2 regions of the Psychrobacter sp. Ps4 genome follow, and region 1 is predicted to be linked to the other one. Evidence: riboswitches for the same ligand, from Rfam matches in the RefSeq annotation. Region 1 holds a riboswitch; the other holds the start of a gene.
What was found. Region 1 has a riboswitch for thiamine pyrophosphate ahead of tenA (thiaminase II). Riboswitches for the same ligand answer to the same signal wherever they lie in the genome.

Region 1 (3,432 bases):
TGCGTAATACAAGAGTGATTCAAGTATTTAAGTATTTAAGTATTTAAGTATTTAAGTATTTAAGTATCATCTTATTATTGCCATATTGGTAACTACTGATATCATAGGTCGCGATGATTTGAGTATACGCTGATTGATACCCTTGCCATCGCTTTTTTATACATGCCATCGATAGGAAACTGACATGATTGTCCGGCAAACCCCAAACGCTCTCAAGATACTTTTTACCCTGCACGGCTCTGTCATTCCAAAAATTTATCCGCAAATTTTGCTGATCGCGCTTCTCAGCACACTTATAACAATTATTCAGCACTGGCTTCCTGACTCTTTTCCTTATTATGGTATGGCTCCTTTTACCTTGCTAGGAATCGCGTTGTCGCTATTTCTTGGATTTCGTAACAATGCCAGTTATCAACGCTGGTGGGAAGCTCGAGGGCTTTGGGGTCAGTTGGTATATGATGCGCGTAGCTTAACCCGTCAAGTGCTGTCTTTTATAGATGCTGATACCGAGAATGGGCACGAGACTGGGCGAGCGATGGTTTACCTGACCATTGCTTTTGCGCATGCTGTGCGCCATCGCCTGCGCGGATCGTCACCTTGGCATGATGTCGAGCCTTTTGTCGCATCAAAACACCATGATAGTATGCGCCAAGCGCGCAACCTACCTGATTACATCATGCGCCTCATGGGTAAGCAGCTCGGCGACATTCGGCGTCAAGGACTGGTATCAGAACAAGTCATACAGAATATGGACGAGCGCCTGACGTCTATGACCATTGTATTGGCAGCCTGCGAGCGCATTCATAATACACCGCTGCCGTTTGCTTATATGCTGCTGGTCCATCGCACGACCTATCTGTATTGCATCATGTTGCCTTTTGGCTTGGTGGCCTCGCTCGGTTGGGTGACCCCGCTGATTTGTGCCGTGATCGCTTATACCTTTTTTGGTTTGGATGCCCTCAGTGAAGAGCTAGAAGAGCCTTTCGGCTTAGCCGCCAACAAACTACCCCTGACTGCTTTGTCGCGTACTATCGAGATCAATCTGCGAGAAGCACTAGAAGAGGCAGATATTCCGCCTGACATCACTCCTATCAATGGCTATTTACCATAGCCTCTTAGCTGAACGCCTATAAAGCATAAAGTAATCAATGCTAAATGAGACAGTGTCCCATGAAAGCATTGCCTTAATTCATAAGATATTTTTTAATATCCTACCGTTGGGTAGCTAAATAATATAGGCAATAGTAGAACTTTTATGAACACAAAATGCATTTGAAAGTAGTAATTTCTCTCGCCATTCTTGTGGTACTTAACCAGCTGAATAAAAGGTAAAATCCTGTCTATTTACGCTTGCAAGACAACCTTTATTCATGGTTTTTTGCGCATCACTTGCTAATGATGGCTGAATTCGTCTACCATAGAGCCGATTGCTTAAGTACGAGCAGTTTAAACTTATGTAAACTTTATATTTATTTCTGAAAAATAAACCTTGTCGGGGTGCTTTGATTTTTGATGCTTTAACTACAATTCAAAATCATGGCTGAGAGTTACCCGCGAACCTGATGCAGTTAGCACTGACGTAGGAAACAAGCGTGACATTTTATAGCACACCTCTTAAGCATCTATTGCTAAGCAAGCCTTGCCAGTTTATTCACATAATCTGGTAAGGTTTTTTTGTGCCTGCTCACTGATCACCTCCTACTCTTTGCTTACTCGCATTTTATAACAGTAAGTGAATACTATGAACTACCAAACGTTACGCCACCATTGCCCAACATGGGATGACTACATTCAGCATGATTTTGTCAAACAGCTAACGGCAGGTACGCTCGCCCCCGACAGCTTTCGTCACTACCTTGTGCAAGACTATTTATATCTTATTCACTATACCCGTGTGATGGCGTTGAGCGTGTATAAGAGTGATACGCTGGCACAAATGCGAGTCGGTCAAGCAGGCATCAACGCCATGCTCGATATGGAAATTGGCATGTATCTCGATTTATGTCATGAGTGGGACATCCCACTTAAAGCAGTAGAAAGCGCCCCTGAGTCTACCGTGACCATTGCCTATAGCCGCTACCTATTGGACGCTGCAATGTCAGGCTCATTGGCTGAACTTTATGCGGCGATTGCTCCTTGTTTGATGGGTTATGGCGAAATTGGCAAACGCATTAAAGAACAAGGTTTTGTCGCGGACAATCCTTACCAGCCATGGATTGATGTCTTTGCCAGTGACGAATTTCAAGCGATTACCGCGCAGAATGAAGCGCAGATCAACACGCTACTAGCACAGGCTAACCCCGCTCAGGCAGACAAGTTCCAACAGTTATTTAATACTGCTTCACGTATGGAAGTGAATTTTTGGCAGCAAGCGCTTGATCTGTCCTAGCCCCTATGCAAAGTGCTAGCTTTATGGCAAATTTAACGTCACGTACTATTCAATATAGTTGATTCAATTTAAAACAGTGATAAGACAACCGAGTGCAGATGTATGAGTAATACTTTAAGCGAAGTTAACGCTGTCACTCTTTTATAGTGGATTAACGATACAACAAAAAATACTCAAGGAGAAACACCATGGCAGCATTCGATGAACACGCAAGCGCGTATGACAGCTGGTTTTTTGACAACCAAAACTTACTGACCAGTGAGCTAAAACTGGTCGCTCATTTCTTAGATAAGGACAGTGAGATATTGTCTATCGGCTGTGGTAGCGGGTTATTTGAATCACTATTGGCGCAGGATTATGATATCCATGTCAAGCACGGCATTGAGCCTTCTAAAGACATGGCCGCCATTGCCGAAAAACGCGGTCTGCAAGTGGATATTAGTCCTGCCGAGACCTGTGAGATTGTGCCTGATAAGTTTGACATTATTATGTTTAACGGTAGTGTCAGCTACATCAACGATTTGGATGCCTGTATTAAAAAAGCATTTGATGCCTTAAAAATGGGCGGCAAATTGATTGTTATCGATGTGCCAAAAGAAAGCGGTTTTGCCAGCTTATATAATTTGGCCAGCTCATTAAATACTTGGGAGCATCCGCTGCTTGCGCACATCTCCCCTGCTGACCCTTATCCTATTGAACTGGTCAAGTCAGCAAATTGGCGCACCTCTGATGAAAAAATCGCGCTGATGCAAGCCAATGGTTTTGTCGATTTTGAGTATGCACAAACCTTACTGACCCATCCTATGTATGCCAATGACAAGGTGCAAGAAGTTATCGAAGGCTATGACCGTGGGGATTATGTCGCTGTTTGTGCTTATAAAAAATGAGCTGATATGTGTATTAGCATTTGATTAGCATTTGATTATCATGGATGACTGAGCAAAATTTATAATAGATCACAGTGATCTATAGCATACTGTCATTGCCATTTTAGCACTTGAATTATAAGTTTAGTGCCACTATAAATGGTGAATAAAGCTCTT
Region 2 (3,432 bases), on a different contig from region 1:
GCTGAGGATTCTCTGGTTGCTTATGTACTAGGATAAAGGTCGCAGCAGCGATCGGCCATGCTTGCTCAGTCTCAGAGTTGGTGATGACTTTATAAAAGCCTGCTTGCTGTGACCAGTCGATATCACCTGCCGCAGCAAATGTCTCAGCAGATGGCTGAACGACGTTGCCAGCAGCGTTTTTCAATGCAGTATGTGACATGTTGTTTTGCTTGGCATAAGCATACTCAACGTAGCCGATAGAGTTTTTCATACGATTTACGTAGCTTGAAACCCCTTCGTTACCTTTACCACCTGCACCAGTCGCAGACGTTGGCCATTTGACTGTTTTATCAACACCAACTGTGTCTTTCCAGTCTGGCGAGACTTTAGCAAGATAATCCGTAAAGTTAAACGTTGTGCCAGAACCATCTGAGCGGAATACTGTCGTAATAGCTGCATCAGGCAAAGTCAAATCTGGGTTCATGGCTTTGATGGCTGGGTCATTCCAGTTGCTAATCTTACCCAAATAGATGTCTGCCAACGTTGCACCGTCTAATTTCAACGCGCCCGGCTCAATACCATCGATGTTGACGATTGGCACGACGCCACCGATAACCGTCGGAAACTGAATCAAGCCTGCTGCGTCTAGCTCTTCAGGCGTCATCGGCGCGTCAGACGCCCCAAAATCGACTGTTTTTGATTCGATTTGTTTGATACCACCAGAAGAGCCAATCGATTGGTAATTGACTTGGCCACCGGTAGCAGCGTTGTAGTCGTAAGACCATTTAGCATAAATAGGCTGCGGGAACGATGCCCCTGCACCCGTGATATTCATAGCGATATTCTCAGCAGATTTAAAACCTGCTGCAGAAGCAGATGTTGTCTGAGTAGTTGCTTCAGTGGTGGTGACAGCGCTACTGCTATCCGCAGCTGGCTCTGTCGTTTCAGTCGATTTATTACATGCCGTAAGCACTAATGTACAACTAACGGCCACTGCTAATAACGAATAACGCATGTAGGACTCCTAAAGTTTAACAACGATACAAAAAAGCATTGTTTATGACATGCGTGCTATCTTGCCAAATCTTTATGACAGTTTAATGACAACCTCCAGAATCTTTCATTCGCTTTACATAATATTTAGATAAGCTATCTACAGCTCAGTAATATCAAGTGATTTCAATCACTGGTACTCTAGAGTCGTTCTCATAAAAACATCGAACCTCAAACTCAACGCCTGATATTTTCATCTAAATATCATTAGCCCTCATTGCAGAACTTTGTTAGTATTGATGTGATTTACAACACTGACAGACTCGGGGTGCGGTGTATTATCGGCTCACTTTATAAGCTTTCCTTATTAAAGTAGTCGCCTTTATACATTCGCTGAGAGATCACCCGCCGAACCTGATGCGGTTAGTACCGACGCAGGGAAGTCTTAAGCACTTTGTTATTTATGGCAAAGGACGTGCAGAAATGCCTTTTTTATCCTCATTACTATCTTAATGTGCGTGATGTGCTATTAAGTAGTGAAGACTGATATAAAGCTGCGTCCAACGTTTGATGAGCATCATCCGTGACTATATTATTTGGTCGTAGGCTGATGCTCATGAGCTGAATTTGTCTGGATCACAGATGCTCCCCCCGCAGCTACTGGCGGTGTTGCTTTTATTCAAAAACCAACACGCTAGGACAGCATATGACAACTTTATTAGCCACTTCTCCTTCTCAAAAACCTTCTAAGACAGATGCGTTAAAGACCCCTGCTCACCGCAGTGCCAGTGATGCGCGCTTCGAGGAAGATGCGCGTGATTTGCATCGCATCTTACCTGCTTCGCGCAAAGTCTATATCGAAGGCTCTAGATCCGATATTCAAGTACCCATGCGTGAAATCACCCTTGATCCTACCCCTGTGCAAGGCGTCCCTGAAAGCGAATGGGAGCAAAATCCACCGTTTTATGTCTATGACACCTCTGGCGTGTATACCGACCCCAACGTCGAGATTGATTTGACCAAAGGCTTGCCGAAACTGCGTGAAGGTTGGATAAATGAGCGCGGTGATACCGAGCAATTAAGCGGACTGTCTAGCTTTTATGGAATGGCACGCGCCCGCGATATCAGCACTGCCAATCTACGATTTGCTCATATCGATAAACCTCGCCGCGCCAAAGATGTCGATGGCAAAGCTGGCAACGTCACGCAGATGTACTATGCACGCCGCGGCATTATCACCCCTGAGATGGAATACATCGCCATTCGCGAAACGCAAAAACAGCATGAGCTGACCGATATGCGTCAACATGACGGTGAAAACTTTGGCGCTAATACGCCGACGGTTATCACTCCTGAGTTTGTGCGGAGTGAAGTGGCTGCAGGTCGCGCCATTATCCCAAATAACATCAATCACCCTGAATCTGAGCCGATGATTATCGGGCGTAATTTTTTGGTAAAAATTAATGCCAATATTGGTAACTCAGCGCTCGGCTCTTCTATCGATGAAGAGGTGTCTAAAATGACGTGGGCCACGCGTTGGGGTGCGGATAACATCATGGATTTGTCGACTGGCAATCATATTCACGAAACGCGCGAATGGCTGATTCGTAACTCGCCAGTGCCGATTGGTACTGTACCGATTTACCAAGCGCTAGAAAAAGTCGATGGCGTGGCTGAAGATTTAACGTGGGAGATATTCCGCGATACGCTGATTGAGCAAGCCGAACAAGGTGTCGATTACTTTACTATCCATGCGGGTGTTTTATTAGAGTACGTGCCGCTAACTGCTGGACGCTTAACGGGCATCGTCTCGCGTGGCGGATCTATCATGGCGCAGTGGTGCATGTTTCATAATAAAGAGAGCTTTTTATATACTCATTTTGAAGATATATGTGAAATCATGAAGCAGTACGATGTGGCGTTTAGTCTAGGCGATGGCTTACGTCCAGGCTGTTTGCAAGATGCCAATGACGAGGCGCAATTTGGTGAGCTGCGTACCCTTGGCGAGTTGACCCAAGTGGCGTGGAGGCATGACGTACAGGTCATGATTGAAGGTCCGGGGCACGTGGCGATGAACCGTATTAAAGAGAATATGGACTTGCAATTAGAAGTTTGTGCCGACGCACCTTTTTATACCTTAGGACCCTTAACCACCGATATCGCACCCGGTTATGACCATATCACCAGTGCAATTGGTGCGGCAATGATCGGCTGGTTTGGTACCGCGATGCTGTGCTATGTGACGCCAAAAGAGCATTTAGGTCTGCCTAATAAAAAAGATGTTAAAGACGGTATCATCACTTATAAAATCGCTGCTCATGCCGCCGACCTTGCCAAAGGACATCCGGGCGCACAAGCTCGTGATAATGCGTTATCTAAAGCCCGATTTGAATTCCGCTGGGACGACCAATTCAATCTGGCGCTCGACCCAGATACCGCCCGTGAGTTCCATGATGAAAC

Region 2: linked by a shared signal. The riboswitch ahead of thiC (phosphomethylpyrimidine synthase ThiC) and the one ahead of tenA (thiaminase II) in region 1 are both predicted to bind thiamine pyrophosphate.

The regions. Positions count from the first base shown of each region.
Region 1 covers NZ_JADQAK010000003.1:39,398-42,829, reverse strand. The annotation lists gene I3252_RS02825 (bestrophin family ion channel) at 185-1,111, shown strand; TPP riboswitch at 1,484-1,603, shown strand; gene tenA (thiaminase II) at 1,742-2,389, shown strand; gene I3252_RS02815 (class I SAM-dependent methyltransferase) at 2,578-3,276, shown strand.
Region 2 covers NZ_JADQAK010000005.1:65,888-69,319, reverse strand. The annotation lists gene pstS (phosphate ABC transporter substrate-binding protein PstS) at 1-994, opposite strand, end outside; TPP riboswitch at 1,287-1,430, shown strand; gene thiC (phosphomethylpyrimidine synthase ThiC) at 1,679-3,432, shown strand, end outside.